One region of the Bacillus sp. PK3-067 genome, then DNA from elsewhere that is predicted to be linked to it. Evidence: a T-box and tRNA genes for the amino acid it is inferred to sense, from the RefSeq annotation. Region 1 holds a T-box; the other regions hold tRNA genes.
The links. A T-box is a leader RNA that pairs with one kind of tRNA and senses whether it is charged. The one in region 1 lies ahead of lysS (lysine--tRNA ligase), so its partner is inferred to be a tRNA-Lys.

Region 1 (12,084 bases):
ATGGTCTGAAGGATTTAACAACTTAATAGGTAAGTAAAACACACCTTTAATGGGAATGATAGTAAAATACACCATTAAAGGATTGGGTTATTATGAATATAATTTGGGAAAGTATTATATTAACTTTTACTGGAATAATTGTTTTGAAAATGACAGGTAGTACATCTGTCAGCCAAATGACAAGAGCTGAAATCATTATAGTTGTATCAATTGGCCGTATTATTGTAGAACCTGTATTAAGTAGAAAAGTAGTCCCATCTATATTCGCGGCTATCATATTTGCAAGCATATTACTTATCATTCATTTCTTTGAATTGAAATCAAGGAAGGTGGAACAATTTTTAAATGGAAGTAGTATTATAATTGTTGAAAACGGAGAGGTTGTAAAAGAGAATTTGATGCAGGCAAAAATGTCGGAGCAACAACTATATATGCAATTAAGAGAAAAAGGAATTCATGATTTGAAGATTTTACAAAAAGTTACAGCGGAACCGAATGGTCGTATTGGTTATCAATTAATAAAAGAAGCACAACCAATAACTTTAGAAATGTTAGAAAAAGTATTAGATCGGTACAATATAAAAAGATAATTTCTCGTGAGAAAAAGCCAATACTATAACGGAAGTATTGGCTTTTTTATTTTTCTACAAACGTAAGGATTAATAAAATAGGATGGATTTTAAACCAATCATTATAATAGATATAGGCTTATAATTGTGCTATATTCAATGGACTTATAGTGAATGTGGTAAAAAATTAATTTGGCATAGGTAGAAGTAGCGTTAAGATTTATAAGTTTTTCATGTGATACTAAAAATGGATTGAAAATAAGGAGATAGATACATAATGGAATTTTGGGAATCAAGTTTTATCGAAAAACAAACGATGTGGGGATTTGAACCTACAGAATCTGCAATTTTGACAAAAGATTTTTTTCTTGAAAAGAACGTTAAGGATATATTAGTTCCGGGTATTGGTTATGGAAGAAACGCAAAGGTATTTATCGAAAATAGTATAAATGTAACAGGTATTGAAATTTCGAAAACAGCGATCGATTTAGCAAGAGAAAACGGACTAGAAGATGTTAGTATGTATCACGGTTCAGTAAACGAAATGCCTTTTAATAATAAACTGTATGATGGGATATTTAGTCATGCACTTCTTCATTTGTTGAATGAACAGGAAAGAGAGAAATTTATTGAAGATTGTTATAATCAGTTAAAACCAGGCGGATATATGGTTTTTACAACTGTTTCTAAAAAAGCTCCCATGTACGGAAAAGGAAAACAGTTGGATAAAGATTATTATGAGATAATGGAAGGTGTAAAAATGTTCTTTTATGATTCTGAATCTATAAAAAAAGATTTTAATCAATATAGATTAGTAAAAGTTTCGGAAATTGATGAACCAAATAAGAACATGGCAAATAAACCTTCAATCAATTTCTTAATGATAAAATGTAAGAAAGAACGATAACTAAAAGTTATTAAGAATGATTAAAGATGTTTATATATTGATTATGCACAAATAAAAAGGACAAGCATATAATATAAATACCTTTTAACTTTAAGTAACCTTAACTTTCGTTAATAGGGTATCTCAAAATCCCCAAAAGAGCACTTGCGGAAACAAGTGCTCTTTTATTTTTTGTTTCATAAATATTTATAGTTGCAAATTTCGTGCAATAAAAATAAATCTGAGAGAAATAATCATATCTTTATTATACGATTATTTCTGAACTACAAACGATATAGCATTTGTTTTTAATTGAATGTGTCTTTCATTTCGAACAATATCATAAGCTAATTCTTTTATTTCAACTTTTAGTTCTTTCCATTCTTTATAAATGCTTTTTAAAGTACTTATCATTTCTTCGGTTGAAAGATTAATTTCAATTAAAGCTTCTAATTCTTCATTCGTTATTGAATCAATTTCTTGTATGTTAGAGTTAATAATTAAACAATTAATACCGCCGTTTTTTGTACCTCTTTTCATAGAGTGGAGTACATTTTTAAAATCTTCTTCTGATCTGACATGTTCTAAACTTGATAGTGCAACGATATAATCATAAGCGTTAGAGTCAATATGATAGTTTTCAATTGCTGCTTCTTCTGTTTTTATAGCCTCGAATACATCATGTTCTTTGCTATAAATTTGTAGCTTTGTTAAAGCGGAATTAAGTAAATCAACACATGTAACGGTGCCGCTAGTATTTTTTATTTTTTTTGCAATGGGAATGCTATTTCTCCCAACGCCAGAGCCAAGGTCAAGTACTTGCAAGTTGTTTTGTCCGTCAAAGTGGTTCATCAAGTCCATAACCGTTTTAACTGGTTTGAAAAGCCAAGAGCCAGCTTCAAACAGTTTATATTGTTCATAGCAAAGGTCGTGATATTTCTTTTCTTCTTGTCTTATGTAATCGATACGGTTCACATTGTTTCAGCTCCAATATTTTTATTGCAAAATGAATAGGTGGGACAGCCTTTAACATTTGTTTGAATTCGAAAAATACCACCAGCATGTGGATACTCTTTTAATTCGTTATCACTCATTCTTGTTCTGGCTGTTGTAACATATAAATCTGTTAAATTAGGCCCACCAAATGTACATGATGTTACATATAACGCGGGAATTGGAATGCTTAATATTTGTTCTCCAGTAGAGGGATTCCATCTAGTTATTTTTGAACCTCCCCAATGTGCAATCCATAAACAACCTTCTTCGTCAATTGTCATACCATCAGGTAGACCATCATTTTCAGAGAAATTGATTACATCACTTGGATTATGAATGTCTCCAGTACGTATATTATATTGATAGCGAACCACTTTTTTAGTAGGTGTATCTATAAAGTAAAAGTATGTATGATCAGGTGACCAAGCAATTCCATTTGATGTATTTACATGTGAAACTTTTTTCTCTACACTTAAATTATGATGTAAACAATACAAGGAACCTGCAGCATTCATACCGTATGTATCTGTAGAACCTGCCCAGAAACGACCAGCTGGATCACATTTTCCATCATTGAAACGATTTTCTATTAAATGTGGTTCAGGGTCAAAAATATGTGTCAGTTTTTCGGTATTTACATTAATAGAATAAAAGCCTTTTTCCATAGCTAAGAGTAGTACATCCTCTAAATATGGAACAACACAGCCAATTTGTTGATTGAGAGCAATTACTCGGTTCGTATTAGCGGTAGGATTGTATATGCATAATTTTCTCTCCATAATATCAACCCAATATAAAAGTTGCTTTTTTCCATTCCAACATGGTCCTTCAGCTAAACTTGCTTTAGCATCTAAAACTAATTCTATATTACTGAACAAGATGTTCACCTCGCGTTATAAGATATTAATATAATTCGATAAGAATAGAGGTAAACCTTTTAGTCAAAGGATATTAAAATTTATACTGTAGAAAAATGACCTTCTCAAGTGATTAAAAAAGTGTATAAACAAGGAGAGGAAAATGCATATGATGTTTTATGAGATTGTTTGCTTTTCTTGTAAGAATATATTTCGTGTTTACGAAGGCAGTGAAAAATATAAGCGATTTAAAGAGAAACCAAAAGGGGCATATTGTTGTGATGAGTGTAGCCACAAAATTCAATTAGAAGCGATAAAGAATTTTTTTAGATAATTTTACGATTTCGATTCGGAAAAGTTTGACAATAAAAGTGTTATAAATTATCATATTAAAAAACTAATATTTAAGGCATAGAAGAGAAGAGTAGTTAAGAAAGAATACGTACAGAGAGCTCTGGTAGCTGAGAAAGAGCGGTATACATCTTAATGAAAAAAGACTTGGAGCTGCGCAAGGAACTAATTTATTTAGGGATGGTGCGACGGGTTCTCCCGTTATAGAGATAGGGTATAAGCATATTTTGCCGTACCTGAAGAGGTTAATATGGTGACATATTAACAAACTGAGGTGGTACCGCGAAGCTAACAACTCTCGTCCTCAAGATGAATAATCTTGAGGGTGGGAGTTTTTTTGTTGCATAAAACTGGAAATGAGAAACAAAAAATAATTGAGGTGAGTAATATATGCATTGGGCGTATGAAGTAGCACATGAATTAATTAGGAAACATCCAAATAAAGAAATGTTTGTTTGTGCATCTGGAATTAGTCCGTCAGGTTCTGTTCATATTGGGAACTTTCGTGAAATCGTAACGACTTATTTCGTAGTAAGAGCACTTCAAGATTTAGGGAAAAAGACTCGTTTTATATTTTCGTGGGATGATTATGATAGGTTTAGAAAAGTTCCAAAAAATATTGATCCATCTTTTGCAAAGTATATTGGTATGCCATACTGTGATATTCCAGATCCGTATGGATGTCATAACTCGTATGCGGAGCATTTTGAAAAAGAGTTTGAAAAATCGCTTCAAGCATTTGGAATTGAAGTAGAATTTATTTATCAACATGATGAATATAGAAGCGGAAGGTATAACGAAAATATATTAGAGGCCTTGTATAAACGAAAAGAAATATATGATATTTTAATGGGTTTTAAAACTAGAGAGTGTAGTGAAGAAGAGCGAGAGAGCTTTTATCCAGCTACATTATATTGTGAGAGATGCGGAAAAGATACAACAACTATTACACATTTTGATGAAGTATTAAAAACAGTCCGGTATGAATGTGAATGCGGAAATGAAAAAGAGTTATCCGTATTAAATACAAATAAAATGAAACTAAACTGGAAAATCGATTGGCCGATGAGATGGATGATAGAGGATGTTATTTTTGAACCGGGCGGTAGAGATCATTCATCAGAAACGGGTAGTTATAATGTATCAAAAGAAATTGCAAGGAAAATATTCAATCGAGAAGCGCCTCATTACGTTGCTTACGATTTTATTGGTATTAAAGGGAATCATGAAAAAATGTCTAGTTCTTCAGGGAATAGTATTACACCAAGCAATTTATTGAAAGTGTATATACCAGAAGTAATTCTCTTTATGTTTGCAAAATACAAACCAGGCGCTGCTTTTCATATTGGGTTGGATGAAGATGTGATTCGTAATTATACAGAGTATGAGCGATTGAAAGATAGTTATGAAAATAAAACGCTCAAAAATGAAGATTTATTTGATGCAATTAAAATCTCTAGAGTTGATAGTGAGATTAAAGAATATCCGAAATTTAATCAAGTAGCAGGAACGTTACCATTATTAAATTTTGATTCAACTATTTTACAGGGGATATTAAAGAAAATAGATAGGAGCTATGCATTAGATGAAATGAGAGCGATAAGTAATCGCGCAGAGTATTGGATAAGAAACTTTCAATCTGAAAAATTAATCGCGGTAAATGAGGAGAAAAATGCAGAGTTTTACTACACATTAGATGAAAGGCAGAAAGAATGGCTAGTAGAAGTTTGTAAAATACTTCGTTCTAATAAAGATTACTCTAACTTAATGGAGCAATTATATGCGATTTGTCATCATGAAAATAAAAAAATAATGAAAGAAAATCAAAAACAATTATTCACTATTATATATAAGCTCATTATGAATCAATCAAATGGTCCTCGTATACCATTATTAATACATGTAGTAGGCATAGAAAATTTCATCACACTATTAGATTTCTAAAACACAGTTAAAAGCAACGCAAGTACCAAAATTTCTAAGTACTTGCGTTGCAAATTTTACTATCGTGAATACATTTTCGGACATTCATCACCACTTGGTTCATAAAAACAATGGCTTTTAAACTGTCCTACAAATGGCTGATTATACCATTCAGGCGGACAAGCTCCAACTGGACGGAAATACCAAAGAGCCCATCGTGCAGGCCAGCGCCATTGACCTTGTAAAACTTTTCGTGCAATTTCTTTTTCTGATTCACGAGCGCGTTGATAAAAATATCCATATTGTACTGCTTCAAATCCGCCGGGGCTTTGATATACAGCGTCTCGTACGGTACGGAGTTGTTTAAAATCTAAGCAATCACAAAATACACGGTTTACTACAACGCATCCAACTAACTCCTCACCTTGGCGACCTTCGCCTTCAGCTTCAGCACGAATTAATCGAGCTAGTAAATCAACATCACTTTCGTTGTATGGAATAAGGGGCATAGTGATACCACCTTTCTGTTATAGTAAAGAGTGTATGTTATAAAACAATCTGCGTGCTTTTTTACATAAAAATAACATTTAATTTTAAGAGGAGCTTGTATAAAAAGAGCTAATTAGTAATAGTAGATAAATATAAAAGGGAGAGGTATTATGTATCGAATTCATAAAGACCATATTATTTACGCGATGTCATCAGAGAATAAACCATGTATGGTGTAGTTTTGAAATAAAGTTGCGATGCTGTATCTCTTTAATCAAAGAATTGTAAATATATGATCAAACTTTTTTATAAAACATAAACCTGCTGGATAAGAAACCATTTGGATTAAACTTTTTTCAAAATGGTTTCTTTTTATTCAACATAGAATACGGTTTAACACAATATTTTTAATCAAACTTTATTTTAAAGCCACACATTGCTTTTTCTTATGGTGAATTTGTTTCTTAGTTATTTCCTGCATTTTATATCATTCACCAATCATGTAATGTTAAGGGAGATGACAAAAGAAAGGAAGGATGTACAAATGAGTATAGTAAAAAACGGAACATTGCAAGTAATTGGAGCAAGCATCTATTATGAGGTGCGTGGCTCGGGTCCAATTCTTCTTTTGATTCATGGTGGGGGTGGTGATGCCGACAAGTTCCATAATATTGCCGACCATCTTGCTAAATGGTATACCGTTGTTACTTACGATCGTCGTGGTCATTCCCGTAGCAATCTCGTCAATAAAACTGAGGATTACCATGTGCAAACACATAGTGAAGACGCTCACCGGCTGCTAGCCAATTTGACCAATGAACCGGCTTATATATTCGGAAGTAGTTCTGGTGCTGTCATCGGACTTGATTTGTGTATACGCCATCCTGGGCAGGTACAGTTACTAATCCCACACGAACCGGTTTTATTACAACTTTTACCTGAAAATGAGTTGAAGCAGGCTATAAATTTCATGGAAGACCTTAAAGGGAATCATAAAAGTGAGGTCATGAAGTTATTGTCAAATATCGATGATAGCAATTCCGGACTATCGAAGGATATGCTAACAAAGCGACTACTCGGCAATTCGTTTTATTTCACTGAGTATGAAATCCCGGGAATTCTCAGCTATACTTTAAACATCGATGCATTAAAGCGCTCATTAAAACCTGCATCGATACAGGTACGTCCAGCCGGTGGAAGTATTTCACGAGAATTTTTTCCTTACCATTGCGCATTCAACTTGGCAGAACACCTCGGAACAGAATTCGCAGAGTTTCCAGGAAACCATGTGGGCTATAACACAGTGCATCATAAAGAGTTTGCTGAGAGGTTACACGAAATTCTTGAGAATTAATCCGGAAACGTATCAATCGGTAGTGTATGAGCACACCAAAGAGTTATAAGACACTTCGTAATTTAGGGTTTTGTCTTTATGTCTAAATTATAATACGATGCATGTTGTTCAAGAAAAGGGCGCGTTTGTTGAAGAATAAAGATAGAAAATGACCAAACTTTTTATAGTATAGAAACTTAAATTTGTTAGATAAGAATTCATTTTGATCAATCTTTTTTCAAAATGAATTCTTCTTGTTTACCATAAATTACGAGTCTGTGAGGTATGTTTAATCAAAGTTTATTTCAAAGCAACATATGGAAGTAGAAATTGGGAGTCGTCTTATATTTGGAACATATGATTGCTTTGAGAATCAAATTGACTCTGAAGATGTTGCGTTTCAAGAATTTGATTGAAACCGAATTAATCCGACGAGTGGACCTGTATATATCAGTGGTGCAGAACCTGGTGACATATTAGCTGTAACGATTGAAAAGATAAAAATTGCAGAGCAAGGTGTTTTAACTACAGGGGTGAACCTTGGCGTAATGGGTGAAGATCTACATGAAAATACAATAAAAATCGTCTTAATACATAATGAACATGTTTTGTTTTCAAATGAACTATAAATTCTGATTAATCAAGTAATTGGTGTGATTGGTACTGCACCGAAAGAAGAGAGCATTTCATGTGCCACACATCAGCTGCCGATGATTTAAAAGTTTGTCAAGTTGTGGATCCACTTAAAACGGCACGAATGGAACTAAGTATGGATTATGTGGAGAAGCTAGGTTTTAATTGCAGTAACTTTCATATCAAGTAAGAATAATAGAAGAAGAATACTTTTGTATAAAAGCATCCTTTTTTTAATTTACGGATTTTGTGAAAAGAGGTAGTATTTATTTTATATAAGTATATTTGAGATTGTGGATTAAAAAGGAGTTCAATAATGGTCAAAATTATGATTGTAGAAGACGATATGAAAATTGCAGAACTATTATCAACATATGTTGCGAAATATAGTTATCAAGGAGTTATTGTATCGGACTTTCAAAATGTATTAGACATTTTTTTAGATGAACAACCAGAGTTAGTTTTATTAGATATTAATTTACCGAGTTTTGATGGTTACTTTTGGTGTCGTCAAATTCGTAGTGTTTCTACATGTCCGATACTATTCATTTCGGCTCGTGAAGGTACGATGGATCAAGTTATGGCGTTAGAAAACGGTGGCGATGATTTTATTCCGAAGCCTTTTCATTATGAAGTTGTAGTGGCGAAAATTCGTAGTCATTTAAGACGTGCATATGGAGATTATGCACCGAAACTAGAAGAGCGAATGATTGAGCAACAAGGCCTTTGTTTATATCCTGAAAGACTTGTATTGAAACTTAGAAACGAAGAGATTGATATAACGAGAAACGAAGCTATTTTATTAGAGACATTAATGAAAAATTATCCGCGTGTTGTGAGTAGGGAAGTGTTGTTAAATAAATTATGGGATAGCGAATCTTATGTTGATGATAATACATTAAGTGTAAATACAACACGTGTGCGTAAAAAGTTACAAACGTTACATATAGAAGGTGCGATTGAAACGATTCGTAGTGTTGGATATAGATTGCATATTACTTGGGATACTGGTATAGAAAAATGATAAGGTTGTTTATACGTGATCATATACCACTTATTTGCTTTACTATAATTCAACTACTAGCTATATTTCTCGTATATTGGTTTGATGGGCATAATCATATTACAACGGCGTTATATGCAATGTTTCTAGGTGTTTTCTTTATGGGAAGTTATTTAGTGTTTCGTTATTTTACACATCGTTCTTTTTATGAGCGCTTAGCAAACCCGATGCAATCTTTGGATGAATCTGTTCAAAAATCTGATTTTGCAGCTGTATCGGCTGCTCTTCAAGAACTACTTGAGGTGCAATATCGACATTATCAAAATCAGCTGCAAATGCAAGAGAGAAAAAATAATGACCATTTAACCTTTATGAATCAGTGGATTCATCAAATGAAAACACCTTTATCTGTAATAGAATTAATTACACAGGATGAAGTAGATTCACGTTTTGAAAGTATAAATGAGGAAACTGATCGATTAAAAAAGGGATTAGAAATGGCTCTGTATGTCGCACGTTTAGAAGCATTTACACAAGATTTTTATGTAGAAAGAGTACAACTATATAAAATAGTGAATGATTCGGTACATGAGCATAAACGGTTCTTTATCCGGAATTTTGTATATCCAGAGCTTGAAATTGATAAGGACATTACAGTAGAAAGTGATGCGAAATGGTTACAATTTTTAATTGGACAAATACTATCGAATGCGATTAAATATTCATCTGGTAGTAGAGAGAAGATTAAAGTGAAAGCTTGTAAGGAAGGTAATAATGTTATACTTGAAATTGCTGATAATGGTGTAGGAATACCGAAGCAAGATTTACCAAGAGTGTTTAAACCTTTCTTTACAGGAGAAAATGGTAGAGATTTTAAAGAATCAACTGGAATGGGGCTATATCTCGTACATGAAATTACGAAGCAATTAGGACATAGTGTAGAAATCCATTCAGAAGTTGGTAAAGGTACCGTTGTACGTATTAAATTTTAAATGTGTAAAAATGACTCAGGCTAAAGAACTTTTGAAATAAGTTTTTTAGCCTTACTTTATATGGATTAAATAAAATGATATAAAAGACTGGTATGATCCTAATAAAAGGTCGTGTAAGTATGTGTAATGACACAATAATAAATAAGGCTGTTAAATGAGAGGTTTTTAATAATTTATTAATATTTAAATAGTTTTTTGTAAGAAAAAAGCTCGCCCTTTGATAGAGCTAGCTTCATGAATTTTAATTAAGTAAACAAACTTAATAATTTATATCCAATTAATCCTAAAATAGTGATAGGAACCATCATTAAGAAAGAAGAAATTCGATTAGCATTAGAGCGTTCTAATACAAGAATCAAGATAATCCCGACTATGACTTCGGTATATCCAACAGGTAACACGTGACTATAGTCTTCAAAATTTAAAAGAATGTGAAGTCCATCCGTTACAAAAACGCCACTAATAAGCGCGCTTCCGAATTTATGAAGTGGATCCGTAGTATCTTTCCATAGAAAACCTGCAACTCCAAAGATAGTTCCTCCTATACATGCACATACAATCCATACGGATATAAAATAAATAGAGTGAGCTACATTTTTAATAACTATTGCATAACCATAGTAGCCTAATACCATACCGAGTAGTGCAAGGATACCAGAAAGTATAGCTGTACGCTTAGAATAACTAAAGCTAGCCACAAAAAAGGATGGAACTAACCAAACGCTTCCTAGATTAGCTAATGAATTCCAATGTCCAGGAAGTATACCTTGCCCCAATTTAGTTAGTATACCAACAATTATCCCTACTATAATCGGGACGAGAAAAATCCTTAAAAACATATTTAACTTTGTGATTTTTAATGTCCTGTCCATAAATTCAATCCTTACATTAATATTTTCTGTAAAAATATAATAGCTTATTACAAGGGAATAATCAATAAAAATTTATCGAAAAACAATAAGTGATTATTGGATAATGAATAACATTTTGTTTTTATACAAAATTTATCCCGCTTTAATGGGCAGTAAGACCCCCACCTCAAAATTCAGCGAAAGCAAAGAAATTAGGTGGGGGTCGGGCTGCCCATTAAAGTCCGATTGGTTCAACTAATAATCAGTGGGGATGAAGAAAACCCCCACTGATTAAAGTTTCACTTTATATAATAGAGAGTGCTTAGAAGTTTACTACTGGGGAAATCTAAAGGACGTATTACAATCAATGTAACTTGTGCTTATTCAACATGAAGTTAAGGAATGATAAATAAACCTAAAAGAAAGCAATCTTTTTAACAGCACATATAATTGCATTTACTCATACAGTACTAGTATGGTACAATATGGTTATTAACGACGGAAAGGAATGATGGGTGGACGATGATTAACTAATCTTATTTTTAAATGTTGAAATTCAATAAATTTCAATTTCTAAAAAATAGGATTAGTCTGCCCAATTTCCATACAACGGTATTGCTATTTATATTGCGCAATAGCTTATTTGGGTATAAATAATGTAATGACTAATCCTGCCAAATTTATTTGGGAGGATTTTTTATTCTCCCTTAATGAAAGGGATCGGTATTTATGAAAGAACTATTAAAATTAAATGATGTTTATGTTGAAATAAAAGAAAATATGTTGTTAGAGAAAATGAATGTGACAGTAAAACAAGGGGATGTTATCGGATTAATCGGTAAAAATGGTGCTGGTAAATCAACGTTACTTCAATTAATAAATGGGAAGATTGAACCTTCAAAAGGTACTGTTGAATGGATGCAAATGAATATGACAACAGCATATGTTGAGCAAGAAATAGAATCTTTTATTAGTAATGATGTAATTGCAAAAGAAGCAGAACTTCTTGCAAAATGGGGCGTGCCAACGAACGATTTTCATACTTTAAGTGGTGGTGAAAAGCTGAAAATTCGATTAGCAAAAGGATTTGCTGAAAATCCTAATGTCTTAATATTAGACGAACCGACAAATCATTTAGATGAGATCAGTACGGGATTTCTCATTAAACAAATAAAAAACATGAAAGGTACAGTTATCGTTG
Region 2 (6,594 bases), 1.7 Mb from region 1:
TCCTTGTCGGGTAAGTTCCGACCCGCACGAAAGGTGTAACGATTTGGGCACTGTCTCAACCAGAGACTCGGTGAAATTATAGTACCTGTGAAGATGCAGGTTACCCGCGACAGGACGGAAAGACCCCGTGGAGCTTTACTGTAGCCTGATATTGAATTTTGGTACAGTTTGTACAGGATAGGCGGGAGCCATTGAAACCGGAGCGCTAGCTTCGGTGGAGGCGCTGGTGGGATACCGCCCTGACTGTATTGAAATTCTAACCTACGGGTCTTATCGACCCGGGAGACAGTGTCAGGTGGGCAGTTTGACTGGGGCGGTCGCCTCCTAAAGTGTAACGGAGGCGCCCAAAGGTTCCCTCAGAATGGTTGGAAATCATTCGTAGAGTGCAAAGGCATAAGGGAGCTTGACTGCGAGACCTACAAGTCGAGCAGGGACGAAAGTCGGGCTTAGTGATCCGGTGGTTCCGCATGGAAGGGCCATCGCTCAACGGATAAAAGCTACCCCGGGGATAACAGGCTTATCTCCCCCAAGAGTCCACATCGACGGGGAGGTTTGGCACCTCGATGTCGGCTCATCGCATCCTGGGGCTGTAGTCGGTCCCAAGGGTTGGGCTGTTCGCCCATTAAAGCGGTACGCGAGCTGGGTTCAGAACGTCGTGAGACAGTTCGGTCCCTATCCGTCGTGGGCGTAGGAAATTTGAGAGGAGCTGTCCTTAGTACGAGAGGACCGGGATGGACGCACCGCTGGTGTACCAGTTGTTCTGCCAAGGGCATAGCTGGGTAGCTATGTGCGGAAGGGATAAGTGCTGAAAGCATCTAAGCATGAAGCCCCCCTCAAGATGAGATTTCCCATAGCGTAAGCTAGTAAGATCCCTGAAAGATGATCAGGTTGATAGGTTCGAGGTGGAAGCATGGTGACATGTGGAGCTGACGAATACTAATAGATCGAGGACTTAACCATATAATATGTAGCAAATGTTATCTAGTTTTGAAAGAATATAAAAAACTTGTTGACTTTCGAGGTCAAATAAGTTAAAATGATTCTTGTCTTAAATGAATACAGTCTGGTAATGATGGCAGAGAGGTCACACCCGTTCCCATACCGAACACGGAAGTTAAGCTCTCTAGCGCCGATGGTAGTTGGGACCTTGTCCCTGTGAGAGTAGGACATTGCCAGGCAAAATGGAGGATTAGCTCAGCTGGGAGAGCACCTGCCTTACAAGCAGGGGGTCGGCGGTTCGATCCCGTCATCCTCCACCATATATGTCGGAGGGGTAGCGAAGTGGCTAAACGCGGCGGACTGTAAATCCGCTCCTTCGGGTTCGGCAGTTCGAATCTGCCCCCCTCCACCATTCTTAATTAATGGGCTATAGCCAAGCGGTAAGGCAACGGACTTTGACTCCGTCATGCGCTGGTTCGAATCCAGCTAGCCCAGCCATTAAGAGCCATTAGCTCAGTTGGTAGAGCATCTGACTTTTAATCAGAGGGTCGAAGGTTCGAGTCCTTCATGGCTCACCATTTTAATGAAATATGCGGGTGTGGCGGAATTGGCAGACGCACTAGACTTAGGATCTAGCGCCTTTGGCGTGGGGGTTCGACTCCCTTCACCCGCACTTTTAATAAAATAACTCATACATGTCTTGCGGAAGTAGTTCAGTGGTAGAATACAACCTTGCCAAGGTTGGGGTCGCGGGTTCGAATCCCGTCTTCCGCTCCAATTTTCAATATGACATGCCGGGGTGGCGGAACAGGCAGACGCACAGGACTTAAAATCCTGCGGTGGGTGACCACCGTGCGGGTTCGACCCCCGCCCTCGGCACCATATGCGCCCGTAGCTCAATTGGATAGAGCGTTTGACTACGGATCAAGAGGTTAGGGGTTCGACTCCTCTCGGGCGCGCTTTTATTAACGGGAAGTGGCTCAGCTTGGTAGAGCACCTGGTTTGGGACCAGGGGGTCGCAGGTTCAAATCCTGTCTTCCCGATATTCCCAAAAAACATGGGGCCTTAGCTCAGCTGGGAGAGCGCCTGCCTTGCACGCAGGAGGTCAGCGGTTCGATCCCGCTAGGCTCCACTTTATTTAATATATGTCTCGGAGGTATACCCAAGTTCGGCTGAAGGGATCGGTCTTGAAAACCGACAGGCGGTGAGAATCGCGCGGGGGTTCGAATCCCTCTACCTCCTCCATTTTTTCTTTAATGGTTTAGACATATAATAATAAAATATTTATTTTTTCCTTCATGGAGGTATACCCAAGTTCGGCTGAAGGGATCGGTCTTGAAAACCGACAGGCGGCGAGAGTCGCGCGGGGGTTCGAATCCCTCTACCTCCTCCATTTTTAAAACTTTATATTGTCGCGGGGTGGAGCAGCACGGTAGCTCGTCGGGCTCATAACCCGAAGGTCGCAGGTTCAAATCCTGTCCCCGCAACCAAATGGTCCCGTGGTGTAGTGGTTAACATGCCTGCCTGTCACGCAGGAGATCGCCGGTTCGACCCCGGTCGGGACCGCCATTTATGTTGGCTCGGTAGCTCAGTCGGTAGAGCAGAGGACTGAAAATCCTCGTGTCGGCGGTTCGATTCCGTCCCGAGCCACCATTTTTTTATGCCGGCTTAGCTCAATTGGTAGAGCAACTGACTTGTAATCAGTAGGTTGGGGGTTCAAGTCCTCTAGCCGGCATCATTTAGGGGCATAGTTTAAAGGTAGAACTGAGGTCTCCAAAACCTCCAGTGTGGGTTCGATTCCTACTGCCCCTGTAAAGTATATGGGCCTATAGCTCAGCTGGTTAGAGCGCACGCCTGATAAGCGTGAGGTCGATGGTTCGAGTCCATTTAGGCCCACCATATATTATTCCGCAGTAGCTCAGTGGTAGAGCTATCGGCTGTTAACCGATCGGTCGTAGGTTCGAGTCCTACCTGCGGAGCCATGGCCCGTTGGTCAAGTGGTTAAGACACCGCCCTTTCACGGCGGTAACACGGGTTCGAATCCCGTACGGGTCATACAAAAAAGAGTCAGCATTATGCTGGCTCTTTTTTATTTTGTTAATCCTTTTTATTACGTTACTTTCCAGAAATAAATAAAGGAATTTTGGAAAAGCTATGGTATGTATAAAAAGGAGGAAATCATAATGACACGAGTGAGAGACTTAATGAGTACCCATATTGTACATTGTACACCGCTAGACAATGTATATGAGGCAGCTGTAAAAATGAAGGAAGAATCGATTGGATTAATTCCTGTTGTTGAAAATGAGCAAGTTGTTGGGCTTGTTACTGATCGTGATTTAGTCGTTCGAGGGATTGCTGAAAAACATCCTGGATCTAATAAGATTACAAATGTAATGACAACAAATATTATCTCAGTTTCTCCAAATGATTCTATTGAAAAAGCTACAGAGCTAATGGCACAGCATCAAATTAGACGATTACCAGTAGTTGATAGTGGTCAACTTATTGGCATGTTAGCACTAGGAGATTTAGCTATAAGGGAATCAGCAGATGATCAAGCTGGATTTGCCTTGAGCGAAATCTCAGAGCGTACAGAGTAAATTGAAACTTTCATTAACCGAGAGTTTAATGGTCACTCATAAAGAGCTAAATTATATATAAATTTCAGATACATTATTCTAGTATATATGGATTAAACTAATATGTTAGCGTGATGTATCTGAGACATTATATAATAAGTATGTGGTTAATAATTTCGACATTTTTTTAAAATTTGTTATTCTTAATTTTTAATAAGAGAAAAGATGATATACTGATAGATATAAGTATTATGAGAGATTTTGAATATAACAATATTAATTTTTAGTGGTGCGATAATAAATTAATATTTCCTACATAGATGAAAAGGGAAGGGGAATTATATGAAGGCTGTACAGGGCGATCCAAATTGGAATTTGGTTACAGATACATATATAGAACCAAATAATTTCGCTGAATTATTTTCTTTGCTTGTACCTTGTCACCCAAAAGGTGAGGGGAAAGAACGAACTATATTAGTATGGAAAGAGAAAGAATTTTATAAAGAAGAAAATTTAGCGGCATTTATCGTATATGGCATGAATAAAGCAAAGAAATTACCGCAGTTTCATAAAGATGAAATTCCAACTTTAGTGCGTATTCTTCGCTTATGCCAAGAGATTGGTTGGTATGAAGAGGCAAATGATTTTATGATAGCGCAAGGATTAGCTGAGTTTGTTCATACTTCATTGGAATATGAAACATGGGATCTTTTGACGCAATCAGTTGCTTTAAATTATTTAATTATTAAATATCGTATAGGTGAATTGACAGATAGGGATATTGAAATTTGGGATAGAGTTAAATTTAATGAGAAGTGTATAACCGATTGTAAACATTTATTATCTCATAAAGAAGTATTGGAATTTACATTCTTTTATATGTGCAAGAGAGCGAAATCATTATCAAAAGAGCAATTAAATAGTGATATGATGAGTTTAGCAATGTATTGTAATACTTTTGTATATGATTTGTATACACATGATTTATTACGGAAATATCGTAAGTGTACAGATTTCCTATCATATTATGGGCCTAGTCAGGCAGTTTTAGCATGTCAAAGAGCTGTATTATCTCAAATTTCCGATCGCTTAGACCCATTAAAGACAACGCATGTAGATGATTATTTATATGTGATGAAAGAAATGATGGAGCATATGACGATAGGAGTAATGGATCGATATGGTCATTTTATTGGAAAGCTACTATCTTATGTGCCATTTTTCGAAATGATACAAGTTCCACAGCATGCATATTATTGTGAAGAATTACTGTATATTTGTAAGGGCATTGAATATAAAGAAGAAACACTACGCAATTATATATTTATACAATTACATGATTGTTTACCATCATTTTTTAGGCTATTTCTTAAAAATAAGCGTTACGCAACGATTCATGATATTCTTTTCTATTGGTGCGATGACGAACAACGAATGAGCTTAGAGAAAAAATATAATCTGAGCTTTATTTATGAAAAATATGCTTGTGGATAAACAATATTTTCGATATGAAAAATTAATATAAATTAAAAAGGATCTCCAGTTTATGTGAGATCCTTTTTTGTTAGTAAAACAAGGAGAAAGTGATTAAGACAAGAAACAACATTCCATATAGGAGAAGTTGTGCAGTATAACTTCCTTGTATACCAAAAAAAGTATTGGCTTTCTTATACAAATTCAATATGTATTTTATTGGAGTATCTTTGAAAGATTGGTACACAGTGTCTCCTCTTTCTAAGCTTCTTGTTTTTGTTTTTGGTTATAAGGGACATTAATATATCTAGCTACAAATAATAAAACAGCCATAAAGAATACTGGAAATACAGTAGATAAATAAAAGCCATTACTAATTATATTTGTTATGAGAGCACTCAAAAGAAAAATAGCATTATAAATATGGGCAATTTTTTGTTTTAGTTGCACTTGAAATGATTCCATCATAATTTCTAATGCAACAAAAGCAATAATAATAGATAAAAATACAATGTTTGTATTGTAAATGATTAAACAACAGATTAAACCTAAAAAGGCTACGTATTCAATTATAAGAGGTATATTGCGTGGCATACAATTTACCTAACTAAATATGGCAGTGGATTTACTGCATTTGTTTTTTCAAAATTCCATTCTCCATTATGTAATTCAAAATGAAGATGTTGCCCGTATGAATGACCTGTGTTTCCCATATGACCTATTAATTGTCCAGTCTGTACTTGATCACCAGCTTGTACAGTGCGATCCTTCATATGAGCATAAACAGTTGTATATAATTTCCCATTGATTTGATGCGCAATGAAAACAACATTGCCATAGCTAGCTGAATAATAAGATTTCACAACTTTACCTGCAGCAGCAGCTTGGATAGAGACGTTTCCTGGAGCGGCAATATCTATACCATAATGCATTTGTTCCCAGCGTATATCAAAGGTTGAGCTAATTCTTCCTTGAGCGGGGAATTTGAAAGCAGCTGGAATTGATGAAGGCTGATCTGTTTTAGCTTGTGGTTGATTTTGTACTACATAGTGTTTTGCTACATATCCGTATCCTGTGCCAAAACGAATTTTATACCAAGTACCTACAGTTTCTACTACTTGTACTTGAGTACCGTTTTGTAATGAACCGAGTAGAGCGCTACTTGTACTAGCGGTGCTACGTACATTTAGATTAGGTGTTGCAACAGTATATTTTGTATTATTTTGAACGGTGATTCCTTTTACTAAGGGTTGTGAACCATTAGAGATGAATGCTTTTTGTACGTAACCTGTTTGGCCATTATGTGATATTTTATACCATTCGCCTTGATCTTCTTGAACGGTAATAAACTTACCATTTGGTAATACATCTAAAATGGAAGATTCTAAATTAGGTTCAGAGCGAACGTTTAATGCATTAGCATTAACGATGTATTGATCATTAGATTGAAGTTTGTTTTTTAGTAAAATAGCATCTTTTTGTACATAACCTACTTTATTATGAACAGATACTTTATACCAACCATTAGTTGTTTCAATGATGTTCACTTTTGTATTAAAGCGAATTGTATCAATTGATGTGCTTTTTACGTTATCTTCTG
Region 3 (12,084 bases), 2.4 Mb from region 1:
TCTATCTAAATCCCACTGTTTTCCTGAACCAACATGGTCCATTAACGAACGATTTTTATGGCTTGTAAAAACTGCCACACTATGAATACTAGAATTCACCATATTTGAAAGCATGAAATCAATGAGTCGATAACGGCCCCCAAACGGTAACGCCGCTAGTGAACGATGCCCTGTTACTTTCTTTAAGGAAGGAAAACTTCCCGTTGCATTAATAATTCCTAACATTTTTTCTCCCATTCATTTCATCCCCCTTTTCTATTTCCCTTCAGCAATTAATACTACATCGTCAACATTCTTTTCTGGACGAATGATTGTTCCATCTTCGATAACCATTTCTGATCCAACAATCGCTCTTTCAATCACAACATTTTTACCAATCTTAGCCCCTGGCATAACGACAGAATCAATCACCATACTTCCTTCTTCCACCGTCACTCCTTGGAATAACACAGAATGCTTCACGTCCCCTTCAATGACGCATCCTTCGTTAATAAGCGATTCTTCTACTTTCGCCTTTTCAGCAATATATTGAGGCGGCTCGTTTGGATTGACAGAGTAAATACGCCAATTACGATCGTTTAAATTCAGTGATGTTTCATCGCGAAGCAAATCCATATTCGCTTCCCATAAGCTCTTCACCGTTCCAACATCTTTCCAATATCCTTCAAACGGATACGCCATTAACTTCTTCCCTTCATCCAATAAAAGCGGAAGTACGTCTTTTCCGAAATCGTTACTAGATTCAGGGTTTCTTGCATCCATCTCTAAATACTCTTTCAAAATTGACCAATTAAAAATATAGATTCCCATTGATGCAAGATTACTTCTTGGAAATTGTGGTTTCTCTTCAAACTCAACAATCTCCATTTCTTCATTTGTATTCATAATGCCAAAGCGACTCGCTTCATCCCAAGGTACTTCAATAACAGAAATGGATACGTCCGATTCTTTCTCAATATGGTAATCTAGCATCTTACTGTAATCCATTTTATAAATATGGTCGCCTGATAAAATAAGAACATACTCTGGTTCATATTGACTTAAATAGTTTAAGTTTTGATAAATGGCACTTGCCGTACCTGTGTACCACTTCACACCTGAAGACTCCGCATAAGGAGGTAATACTGTGACTCCACCGCTTACTCGGTCTAAATCCCATGCATTGCCGATTCCGATATAATTATGAAGTTCTAGTGGTTGATATTGCGTTAAAATCCCAACCGTTTCAATACCAGAATTTGCGCAGTTACTTAGCGTAAAATCAATAATGCGATATTTACCACCAAATGGAACAGCTGGCTTGGCTAAATTTTTTGTTAATGCACTTAATCGACTACCTTTTCCCCCTGCTAGTAACATTGCTACGCACTTTTGTTTTTGAGCCATCTTGTTTTTTGCTCCCCTTTCTCGTCTTCACTGGTCGTAATATGGATACGCCAAATGGTGGAATTGTAATCTCTACATGTGCTGCTTGATTATGGTACGGTTCTAGAATCGTCTTAAGACGTTTCTTATTCACTTGCCCCGAACCGCCATATTGCTGTGCATCACTGTTTAAAATCTCGTTATAATACTCGAAATCTGGTACACCTACTTTATAGTTTTCATATGTAGCTTTCGTAAAATTACATACGATAACTAACGCATCCTCTTGTTTATCCCCTTGGCGGATAAACGAGAAAATACTTTGCTCGTTATTATTAGCATCAATCCACTGAAAACCTTCAGGCGAATGATCAAGCTGCCAAAGTGGTTTTGAGCGCTTATACAATGCTATGAGCTCTTTAAAGTAATCATGCATATAACGATGCATTTCAAAATCATGTAAATTCCAATCTAAATCTTCAAGGTCTTTCCACTCATCAAACTGTCCGAATTCCCCTCCCATGAAAAGTAATTTCTTTCCTGGGTGAGTAAAGAAATATCCATATAATAAACGAAGCTGAGCAAACTTATCCCAGTAATCACCTGGCATTTTATTTAATAACGACTTTTTCCCATGAACGACTTCATCATGAGAAAGCGGTAATATGAAGTTTTCAGAGTACGCATATAGCAAAGAAAACGTCATTTTCTCATGAATGTGTTTCCTATATTCAGGCGCACACTCCATATATTTCAGCACGTCATTCATCCAGCCCATGTTCCATTTGTAATTGAATCCAAGCCCACCTTCATACGTTGGAGTTGTTACAAGTGGCCAAGCTGTTGAATCTTCTGCCGTCATAAGAAAATCTTCATCCTCTGCAAACACTGCTTCATTTAACTCTCTTAAAAATGAAACAGCATGCTCATTACTTTGCTCTTGTCCTTCTTTATTCCAGTACAACATGTTCGCAACTGCATCTACTCTGAAACCATCAATATGGAAATATCTCATCCAAAATAACGCATTTGAAATTAAGAAATTACGTACCTCTCTCTTTCCTAAATCAAAATTGACAGTTCCCCATACTGGATTTTCTTGTACATCTTTATCTTTATATTCATAGGTCGGTGTGCCATCAAACAAATATAAACCGTGAGCATCTTTACAAAAATGCCCCGGCACCCAATCTAAAATGACACCGATTCCATATTTATGACATTCGTCGACAAAATACATTAAATCATGCGGTGTACCAAATCTACTCGTCGCTGCATAATATCCCGTTCCTTGATATCCCCAAGAACGATCATATGGATGCTCAACAAGCGGCATAATTTCAATATGTGTAAATTGATGTTCCACCACATATGGAATGAGTTCTTCTACCATTTCCCTGTAAGAATACAGTGTTCCATCTTCTTTCTTTTTCCAAGAACCAAAATGCAATTCATAAACTGTCATCGCTTCTTTATAAATCGATTTTTTCTTTTTCTTACGAGTCCAGTTTTTATCATTCCATTCATATCCCTTTATATCAAAAACTACAGATGCCGTATTCGGTCTTACTTCTGCATATACAGCATACGGATCTGCCTTTAAAATGACGTCACCAGCCAACGTTTCAATCGCATATTTATATATTTCTCCTTCTTCAATATGCGGTATAAACAAGGACCAAATGCCTTCTTCTGTCACTTGTAGCATTTTATGTTGCTCATAATCCCACTCATTAAAATCTCCAACAACACTCATTGCTTTCGCATGAGGAGCCCACACTGTAAATCGTACCCCTTGAATCTCACCTTCCGTCACAACATGTGCGCCAAAGATGTTATAACTTTTATAGTACTTTTCTGTATGAAACTCATCTCGTTTCACTTCTTCACAATTTATTACACTCAATATGCTCACCTCACTTAGATGACAGAATTTTTTATACTTTAACTATTTCTGCGAAAAACTGCAATATCCTTGTTAATTTATAAAAAACATTCGTTTTTTTCTTAAAAATGTTAGTTTTCCTTCACATTTCCGTGTAAAATATCGAATTTTGACGAATATTCATTGAAAACGCTTTATTATTCTTCTATATTTTTACCAATTATTTTTTCTCAACCTTTATTTTATTATGTCTATCCTATTTTTCATGCTATTTTCCACTCAAAATCAAAACAAAATAATCTGTCATAAAAAAATGTTTCTCAATATTTTTTGTCACAATTTTATTGAAATGCGAAATTCATAAGCATATACTTGTTCTCAATAAAGAACATCGATCTTTCGTAACTACAATTCATAGCGGACTACTATGTTTACTTATTTATCCTTGTTGCGAACGGTTGCTATACAAATTTAACTAGGAGGCTTTCTTATGTCATTAAAACAAAAAGTAGGAATGGGAGTTATCACCGCTTCACTTGGCTTATCCCTTACATTCGGCGGTGTATTCGCCTATTTCAGTGATTCAGAAACATCAAGTAACTCATTTCAAGCTGGAACACTAGATCTTTCTATTAATCCAAGTGTAATCGTTAATGTGAAAGATTTAAAACCAGGTGATTTTATTGAAAGGAACTTCAAGCTTGAAAATAAAGGTACATTGGATATCGCAAAAGTAGCACTTGAAACATCATATGAAGTTACAGATGCAAAGCAAAATAATGACGGTGAAGATTTAGGTGATCACATTATCGTCAAGTTTCTAGTAAATGATGGACAGCCATCTAATCCAAACGATGATCATGAGATTGTGTGGGAAACAAAACTATCACAATTAAAAACTATGAAACCTGAAGATGTCGCTACGTCTCTAGAACGTCATAACTTAATAGATGGTATTAAATCTGGTGAAACAGATTACTTACACGTCCTCTTCTCATTTGAAGATAACGACCGAGATCAAAATAAATTTCAAGGTGATTCCCTGCAGCTAAACTGGACATTCCATACTGAGCAAACAGCTGGCGTGGAGAAATAATTTTTAAAAATATAAATTACCGGAGGCCTATAAATGAAAAAGAAAAATCGTTTTGTTACCGGAATTGTAACAGCTGGCGTTTTGTTTTCAACTGCTATTCCGTTCAATGTACTTGCTGAAAGTCCTATTAACCAAATTGAATCTTCAAATGCTCATTCTATATTATCTAAGCTTTCTAAAGAACAACGCCTGGCATTACAAACGGTAGATGCCAACCCTGGTTTTACAATTTCACCAGATATTAATACGAGTAGTTCTGAGCCTGTAAATATCATCGTAGAATTTCAAACTGCTCCAGTAAAGATTAATGAATTAAAACAAAAAGAAAAAGGATTACAGTCTGCTCCTGAAAATATAAAAGCACGTATTGATCAAGAACATGAAGAATTCGAAAAAGGACTAAAACGTCTTTATCAATTCAGCCCATCAGTAAAATCAGGAAACTTCCAGTCTGTACAAATTAAACGTTCTTATAAGCATGCGATAAATGGTGTTGCGATGACATTACCAGCAAATACAGTAGAAGAATTGTTACGAATTGGCGTTGTAAAACGTATTTGGAAAGATTACGAAGTGAAATTAAATTTACCAAAACAAGCTGAGCAAAAAGCGCCTCAAAAACTAACAGATAGCATCCCGCAAATTGGAGTAGATAAGTTACATAGTGAGGGCATTACCGGAAAAGGAATTAAAGTTGGTGTATTAGATACAGGTATTGATTACAATCATCCTGACTTAAAAGACGTATATAAAGGCTATCGCGCGAAACCTGGTGAGGACTCTAGCAAAGTAGACCCAAACTCAGTAAAGGGTTGGGACTTTATTAATAACGATGCAGATCCAATGGAAACTACTTATTCAGAATGGCAACAATCTGGTGCTCCTGAATTTGATAGCCGTGGTTCTTCCTTCTACACAGCCCACGGCACTCACGTAGCAGGTATCGTTTCTGCACAAAAGAAGAACCAATCTGATTCAGCGGTAAAAGGTGTTGCACCTGGCATTGAACTGTATAACTATCGTGTACTCGGCCCATACGGAAGTGGAGATAGTTCAGGTATTATCGCTGCAATTGATAAATCCATTTCTGACGGTATGAACGTTATTAACTTATCGTTAGGTGATGATAGCAACAATCCACTCGATCCAACATCTATCGCTGTTAATAATGCAATGCTTTCAGGCGTTGTTACAGTCGTTGCTGCTGGTAACTCTGGACCAAATCCATCAACACTCGGATCACCAGGTGCTTCACCATTTGCAATTACGGTTGGAGCAAGTGATAGCTCTATTTCCTTACCGAAACTATCAGGTCATGCTGGACAATTACAATTTCCTAACCTAATTCTATTCGGCAAAAACTTCACTGATAAAATAGAAGATTTCAAGGGACAAACTTTACCTATTGAATATGTAGGAATTGGTACGCCTGACGAGTTTAGTAAAAAAGATGTAAAAGGAAAAATCGCTCTCGTTGCACGCGGTACACTGTCATTTGATGAAAAAATTGCTAATGCAAAACAAGCAGGTGCAAAAGCCGTTATTATTTATAACAATGTGGATGGAGAAATTCCTTTCTACGTTGGCGAAAGTACAAAATACATTCCAGCATTCCGCCTAACGAAAGAAGAAGGTGAAAAACTAAAAGCTCAAATCGAACAAGGTAGCACCTCCTTAACTCTCGATGAAATTAATTACATTCAAACAGAAGGCGATCATCTTGCAGACTTTAGCTCACGCGGTCCTGTTACAGCAAATGATGATATTAAGCCTGATATTACAGCGCCTGGTGTCGCTATCCTTTCAACAGTTCCTGAATATATTAACGACCCGCAAGAGGGTGAAAACTACGCTGTTTCCTATGAGCGTATGCAAGGAACATCTATGGCTTCTCCTCATATCGCTGGCGTTGCTGCTCTAATTTTACAAGAACACCCAGACTACTCTCCGTTCGATGTAAAAGCGTCTCTTATGAACACAGCTAATGATTTAAAAGAAAAATATTCCGTATATGAAGTTGGAGCTGGGCGAGTAGATGCTTACAACGCCGTTCGTACAGAAACAAGCTTTAAAGTATTAGATACGACACAAACTGTTGTAAATGATGAAGTAATTGAAGTACCCGAAGAAACTGGATCTATTGCATTCGGTAAGTTTTATCAAAAAGACGGTGAAGCTCTTGAACAAAAACGAAATATAAAAGTAACTAATCATAATAAACAAGAGAAAAAAGAATTTAAAACAGAAATTTCTTATACACCAGCATCGTCTACTATTAACGATGCTGTCGCAAACGGTGTAAAAATCTCTGCTCCAGAAACAATTACTCTTGATGCTGGCAAAACAGGTGAAATTGAAGCAAAAATTAATGTTCCAGCCGGTGTGAAACAAGGCCGATATGAAGGGTACATTCATATTACGAACACAAAAAATAAAGAAGAAACATATCAAATCCCATTCTCTATTCGTGTATCAGAGCCTGGTATTGAAAATGCAATACTATCAAGAAAAGCAATTTCAACTGATACATCTAAATTCAATCCATACGGTGAATCGTATGTTCACGGAGCATTCCAATTAAACAGCGAACTTGAAACGTTAGATCTTATCGTAAAAGATTCCAAAACAAATAAAGCTCTTGGCTTCATTGGAACATTAAACACGAGTGGCCTAAAAACTGATGTGTATTACTACTTAGATTCATTCTTTAATGGAAAAGTGTATCCTTTTACAAATGATCCTGCAAAACCAATCGGTAATGAGAAAATCAACTTACCAGAAGGAGACTACACAATTGAGTTTGTCGGTTATGATAAGGCTGGGAAAGCACGTGTAAAAGGTGATTATGTTGTAATTGATAATACACCACCAGAAGTGAAATTAACTGGATTAAAACCTGGTATTTACGAGTTAAATGAAGAAAATTATACAGTAGAAGATGGCAAAAAAGCACTATGGATTAAAGGAAATGTATACGATTCAAACGTTGATTACTTAAAAGGAAAAGGATTAAACATTACGCAAGAAGCGAATGGCGTTATGTACTATGACTATTCTCCATACTTGCATAAGTTTTTACCGATTAATGCAAATGGCGACTTTAAAGTTGGCATTACACCTGACTCCTTCAGAACGGAAGGTCCAATGAACACAGGCGTATATATTTTCGATTATGCAACTGCAGGTCCTGACTATCCAAACGGTGTAAATAACTACTGGTTTATCCCGCAAGGTGCTCAATATGCAAAAACTAGTTACGATAAAAAAGAATTATATAAAAATGACGAGTTCACAGTAACACTAAACGCGAAACACGTAAAACAATTTGTTGCTGGGCAATTTAATGTAAACTTCCTAGAGAAGAACTTCAAATTTGCAAATGCGAAATTTAATCCTGCTTTTGAAAAGCTACTTTCCCAAAAAGGGGTAACCGCAAAAGTAAATGAACCGAAACTAGAGGCAGGCTCTGTTACAGTTGGCGGAGCTATCGATGACAAAAATTTTGCTGGATTAGATGGTGATTTCCCGTTCATTGATGTAACGTTCAAAGTAGAAAATGATGAGTTTTATGAAGCAAACGCTCAATTAGAATCACCAATTTTTGTTTACTGGAAACAAGGTGAATCAGAACCAAATAGAATGCGTGTACTTCAAGATCAAACATTCTCAGTTATGTCCTTAAACTCATTAGTAGAAGGAAATATTAAACCTGGTGCATTCTTAAATGAACGCGGATATTTAGATGAAAAGTTCGATTATACAAAGCTTGGCGTAAAAGTATATGCGACTGATTCTTACCGTCATAAGTTTGAAGGCTCACTAGATAAATACGGATACTTCAAACTAAATGGACTTCCAGTTAATAAACGCGACTATAACTTATATGTAGAGGTGCCAGGACATTTAACAAGCCGCCTAACAACGAAACTTGGTACTGAAAAAGACGGTAAGTTGCTTGGCCAATATTATTATGCAAGACCTGACGAAAACCTTGCCGGCGATGTAAATGGTGATAAGGTAATCGATATTAAAGATGCTGAAATTATTGCTAGCAACTATGGTAAAAAAGGACTAACTGTAAAAGACGGAGATCTTAATAAAGATGGTATTGTCGACGAAAAAGATATTCGCTTCGTTGAAAAGAACTTCTTGAAAAAAGGGCCAGATGCATCTAAATCACAAACACCTGTAGAAAAATCAAAAAGCGGTACACTGGCAGATATTTTAAAGAAATTAGGATTAACGCCTAAAAAATAATAAAGTGAAACTTTAATCAATTGAGGTTTTACTGCCCGGCAAATAGCGGAATAATAAAGAGCACTCTACGTAAAATAGAGTGCTCTTTTTCTATAAACGACCCTTATCCAGCAAAAGGGGTATATTGGGGATATACAAGGGAAACCGGAAAAGGAATTTATATTAAATTATATAAGTTCAGAGGTAAGAAGCAGTTTCCCACCCTGAACTATTTAGCAATTATTATAGTACTGGTGCCATTGTTTCTTTTAATACTTTTACAGAATGAGCGAACTTCGCTTTTTCATCTTCATTTAGCTCAAGTTCTACAATTTCACGTACACCTTCGCGGTTAATTACAGCTGGAACACCTACGTAAGCATCTTTCTCGCCGTATTGACCTTCAAGGTATGCAGATACAGTTAATACGCTGTTCTCGTTGTTTAAGATTGCTTTAGTTACACGAAGTAGTGACATACCGATTCCGTAGTAAGTTGCACCTTTACGCTCGATGATATGGTAAGCTGCATCACGTACGTTTTCGAAGATTTTGTCTAAGTCTTCTTGTTTGTACTGTTCGTTGTTAGCTAAGATTGTTTCTAATTTTTGTACACCGATAGTAGCGTGGCTCCATACTGGAAGTTCAGTGTCACCGTGTTCACCAACGATGTAAGCATGAACGTTACGTGGATCTACATCTAAGTAGTCACCTAACATGTAACGGAAACGAGCAGAGTCTAAAGTAGTACCAGAACCGATTACGCGCTCTTTCGGTAAACCAGATTCTTTCCAAGTTACGTAAGTTAAAATATCAACTGGGTTAGTTGCGATTAAGAAGATTCCATCGAATCCGCTATCCATAATGCCTCGAACGATTTGTTTAAAGATCTTTGTATTTTTCTCAACTAAGTCTAAACGAGTTTCACCTGGCTTTTGTGGTAACCCAGCAGTGATAACAACTAAATCTGCATCTTTACAATCTGCATAGCTACCGCTCCAAACTTTTGTTGGTGATGGAGAGAATGGTACCGCATGGCTTAAGTCCATTGCTTCCCCTTCTGCTTTTGCTTCATTAACATCTACTAATACGAATTCTTCAGCTACACCTTGGTTGATCATTGAGTAAGCGTAACTACAACCTACAGCTCCTGTTCCTACTAATACTACACGATTGATACCTTTTTTCATGGTAATTTCCCCTCTCTATTGTTCACATATATTTTTTTATGATTGTTTAAGTAATTAATTAAAATACTAATTTAATGTTGTTTAACTTCTTTACATTCATATTGTAGCACGTATTATTGTGAATTAATTCACAAATTATGACCTATTTGTGAACTTTTTCACATAGAGTGTAAAGTTATTGGAATAGGTGTGGAATCCATTTCAATGGAGGCGTTCTCTTTAGATTGTGAAAGGGATTTTCTTGTGGTTTTTGTCGGTAAGTGAAATTATACCAGCGATTTTTAGAATATATCGACCGTAACTCCAAATATATCAGCGATTATTAAAATTTATCGATCGTAACTCAAATTATATCAGCGATTTTTGCAATATATCGACTTACCGACAAAACTCGACAATACTGACAACATAAAAAAACTGTCTTCAGTAGATCACAGCTATTGAGAGAAAGCAACTTCTTCTATATATTATTTATTTTCCACAGTAGCTCCCAGATGCATTTTTCATCGGTTTCTCCAAGTGTAGGAGGCTACAGCCATACAGCTGGGGTAAAAGTTCAAGTTGAAGTTAATTCCTTCATATTCATACAGGTCCAAATAATTAACATGATTGTATTTACGGCTCTCTATGTACCCAACTGCAACAGCTAATACTTCATATTTCTTCTATTGCATAAAAAAGCAGACTATCCAAAGTCCATTTTTATACAACAAAAAAGAGATAGCAGATTATGCTATCTCTTTTAGTATGACCCGTACGGGATTCGAACCCGTGTTACCGCCGTGAAAGGGCGGTGTCTTAACCACTTGACCAACGGGCCAGTTCTGGCAGAGAAGAAGGGATTCGAACCCTCGCACCGCGTTCGCGATCTACTCCCTTAGCAGGGGAGCCCCTTGAGCCACTTGGGTACTTCTCTATAAATATGGCTCCGCAGGTAGGACTCGAACCTACGACCGATCGGTTAACAGCCGATAGCTCTACCACTGAGCTACTGCGGAACAATTATGGTGGGCCTAAATGGACTCGAACCATCGACCTCACGCTTATCAGGCGTGCGCTCTAACCAGCTGAGCTATAGGCCCATAATTGAAAAGCGGGTGAAGAGAATCGAACTCTCGACCAGAGCTTGGAAGGCTCTTGTTTTACCACTAAACTACACCCGCATTAAATTGTAAATGGTGAGCCATGAAGGACTCGAACCTTCGACCCTCTGATTAAAAGTCAGATGCTCTACCAACTGAGCTAATGGCTCATTTTGAAAGTGGTGCCGACTAGAGGACTTGAACCCCCAACCTACTGATTACAAGTCAGTTGCTCTACCAATTGAGCTAAGTCGGCTTGCGACTTCAAAATGGTGGCTCGGGACGGAATCGAACCGCCGACACGAGGATTTTCAGTCCTCTGCTCTACCGACTGAGCTACCGAGCCTTTATGTAAAAATGGCGGTCCCGACCGGGGTCGAACCGGCGATCTCCTGCGTGACAGGCAGGCATGTTAACCACTACACCACGGGACCATTTGGTTGCGGGGACAGGATTTGAACCTGCGACCTTCGGGTTATGAGCCCGACGAGCTACCGTGCTGCTCCACCCCGCGATGATAAAATATTTACTTTAGAAAAAATGGAGGAGGTAGAGGGATTCGAACCCCCGCGCGACTCTCGCCGCCTGTCGGTTTTCAAGACCGATCCCTTCAGCCGAACTTGGGTATACCTCCGAGATATATACGTCTAATGGTGGACCTTGTAGGACTCGAACCTACGACCGGACGGTTATGAGCCGTCTGCTCTAACCAGCTGAGCTAAAGGTCCTTTATGGTAGCGGCGGAGGGGATCGAACCCCCGACCTCACGGGTATGAACCGTACGCTCTAGCCAGCTGAGCTACACCGCCATAAATGATATTAATTTAAGTGGAGCCTAGCGGGATCGAACCGCTGACCTCCTGCGTGCAAGGCAGGCGCTCTCCCAGCTGAGCTAAGGCCCCATGTTTTTTAGGAATATCGGGAAGACAGGATTTGAACCTGCGACCCCCTGGTCCCAAACCAGGTGCTCTACCAAGCTGAGCCACTTCCCGTTAATAAAAGCGCGCCCGAGAGGAGTCGAACCCCTAACCTCTTGATCCGTAGTCAAACGCTCTATCCAATTGAGCTACGGGCGCATATGGTGCCGAGGGCGGGGGTCGAACCCGCACGGTGGTCACCCACCGCAGGATTTTAAGTCCTGTGCGTCTGCCTGTTCCGCCACCCCGGCATGTCATATTGAAAATTGGAGCGGAAGACGGGATTCGAACCCGCGACCCCAACCTTGGCAAGGT

Region 2: it encodes a tRNA-Lys, which carries the amino acid that the T-box ahead of lysS (lysine--tRNA ligase) is inferred to sense. The anticodon was not compared.
Region 3: it encodes a tRNA-Lys, which carries the amino acid that the T-box ahead of lysS (lysine--tRNA ligase) is inferred to sense. The anticodon was not compared.

The regions. Positions count from the first base shown of each region.
Region 1 is NZ_CP096490.1:2,472,635-2,484,718, forward strand. Features, by position in the region: gene M1D73_RS12685 (NAD-dependent epimerase/dehydratase family protein) at 1-37, shown strand, start outside; gene M1D73_RS12690 (DUF421 domain-containing protein) at 93-590, shown strand; gene M1D73_RS12695 (class I SAM-dependent methyltransferase) at 847-1,476, shown strand; gene M1D73_RS12700 (class I SAM-dependent methyltransferase) at 1,729-2,430, opposite strand; gene M1D73_RS12705 (SMP-30/gluconolactonase/LRE family protein) at 2,427-3,329, opposite strand; gene M1D73_RS12710 (DUF2197 domain-containing protein) at 3,472-3,642, shown strand; T-box leader at 3,712-3,968, shown strand; gene lysS (lysine--tRNA ligase) at 4,050-5,603, shown strand; gene M1D73_RS12720 (cell wall hydrolase) at 5,663-6,091, opposite strand; gene M1D73_RS12725 (alpha/beta fold hydrolase) at 6,616-7,425, shown strand; partial or broken gene M1D73_RS12730 (acetamidase/formamidase family protein) at 7,722-8,227, shown strand; gene M1D73_RS12735 (response regulator transcription factor) at 8,354-9,061, shown strand; gene M1D73_RS12740 (sensor histidine kinase) at 9,058-10,032, shown strand; gene M1D73_RS12745 (DUF6518 family protein) at 10,278-10,904, opposite strand; gene abc-f (ribosomal protection-like ABC-F family protein) at 11,613-12,084, shown strand, end outside.
Region 2 is NZ_CP096490.1:740,497-747,090, forward strand. Features, by position in the region: rRNA gene M1D73_RS03720 (23S ribosomal RNA) at 1-960, shown strand, start outside; rRNA gene rrf (5S ribosomal RNA) at 1,063-1,178, shown strand; tRNA gene M1D73_RS03730 (tRNA-Val) at 1,184-1,259, shown strand; tRNA gene M1D73_RS03735 (tRNA-Tyr) at 1,268-1,351, shown strand; tRNA gene M1D73_RS03740 (tRNA-Gln) at 1,363-1,437, shown strand; tRNA gene M1D73_RS03745 (tRNA-Lys) at 1,442-1,517, shown strand; tRNA gene M1D73_RS03750 (tRNA-Leu) at 1,532-1,612, shown strand; tRNA gene M1D73_RS03755 (tRNA-Gly) at 1,642-1,716, shown strand; tRNA gene M1D73_RS03760 (tRNA-Leu) at 1,733-1,821, shown strand; tRNA gene M1D73_RS03765 (tRNA-Arg) at 1,825-1,898, shown strand; tRNA gene M1D73_RS03770 (tRNA-Pro) at 1,909-1,982, shown strand; tRNA gene M1D73_RS03775 (tRNA-Ala) at 1,999-2,071, shown strand; tRNA gene M1D73_RS03780 (tRNA-Ser) at 2,092-2,184, shown strand; tRNA gene M1D73_RS03785 (tRNA-Ser) at 2,240-2,332, shown strand; tRNA gene M1D73_RS03790 (tRNA-Met) at 2,353-2,429, shown strand; tRNA gene M1D73_RS03795 (tRNA-Asp) at 2,433-2,508, shown strand; tRNA gene M1D73_RS03800 (tRNA-Phe) at 2,517-2,592, shown strand; tRNA gene M1D73_RS03805 (tRNA-Thr) at 2,602-2,674, shown strand; tRNA gene M1D73_RS03810 (tRNA-Trp) at 2,681-2,751, shown strand; tRNA gene M1D73_RS03815 (tRNA-Ile) at 2,762-2,838, shown strand; tRNA gene M1D73_RS03820 (tRNA-Asn) at 2,847-2,921, shown strand; tRNA gene M1D73_RS03825 (tRNA-Glu) at 2,923-2,994, shown strand; gene M1D73_RS03830 (CBS domain-containing protein) at 3,123-3,542, shown strand; gene M1D73_RS03835 (DUF3965 domain-containing protein) at 3,864-5,015, shown strand; gene M1D73_RS03840 (hypothetical protein) at 5,256-5,588, opposite strand; gene M1D73_RS03845 (SH3 domain-containing protein) at 5,594-6,594, opposite strand, start outside.
Region 3 is NZ_CP096490.1:4,825,977-4,838,060, forward strand. Features, by position in the region: gene glgD (glucose-1-phosphate adenylyltransferase subunit GlgD) at 1-237, opposite strand, end outside; gene glgC (glucose-1-phosphate adenylyltransferase) at 256-1,386, opposite strand; gene glgB (1,4-alpha-glucan branching protein GlgB) at 1,334-3,271, opposite strand; gene M1D73_RS24915 (CalY family protein) at 3,741-4,346, shown strand; gene M1D73_RS24920 (S8 family serine peptidase) at 4,380-8,603, shown strand; gene M1D73_RS24925 (L-lactate dehydrogenase) at 8,826-9,770, opposite strand; tRNA gene M1D73_RS24930 (tRNA-Glu) at 10,519-10,590, opposite strand; tRNA gene M1D73_RS24935 (tRNA-Ser) at 10,596-10,686, opposite strand; tRNA gene M1D73_RS24940 (tRNA-Asn) at 10,694-10,768, opposite strand; tRNA gene M1D73_RS24945 (tRNA-Ile) at 10,776-10,852, opposite strand; tRNA gene M1D73_RS24950 (tRNA-Gly) at 10,863-10,933, opposite strand; tRNA gene M1D73_RS24955 (tRNA-Lys) at 10,947-11,022, opposite strand; tRNA gene M1D73_RS24960 (tRNA-Thr) at 11,033-11,108, opposite strand; tRNA gene M1D73_RS24965 (tRNA-Phe) at 11,123-11,198, opposite strand; tRNA gene M1D73_RS24970 (tRNA-Asp) at 11,211-11,286, opposite strand; tRNA gene M1D73_RS24975 (tRNA-Met) at 11,290-11,366, opposite strand; tRNA gene M1D73_RS24980 (tRNA-Ser) at 11,394-11,486, opposite strand; tRNA gene M1D73_RS24985 (tRNA-Ile) at 11,504-11,580, opposite strand; tRNA gene M1D73_RS24990 (tRNA-Met) at 11,585-11,661, opposite strand; tRNA gene M1D73_RS24995 (tRNA-Ala) at 11,682-11,754, opposite strand; tRNA gene M1D73_RS25000 (tRNA-Pro) at 11,771-11,844, opposite strand; tRNA gene M1D73_RS25005 (tRNA-Arg) at 11,855-11,928, opposite strand; tRNA gene M1D73_RS25010 (tRNA-Leu) at 11,932-12,020, opposite strand; tRNA gene M1D73_RS25015 (tRNA-Gly) at 12,037-12,084, opposite strand, start outside.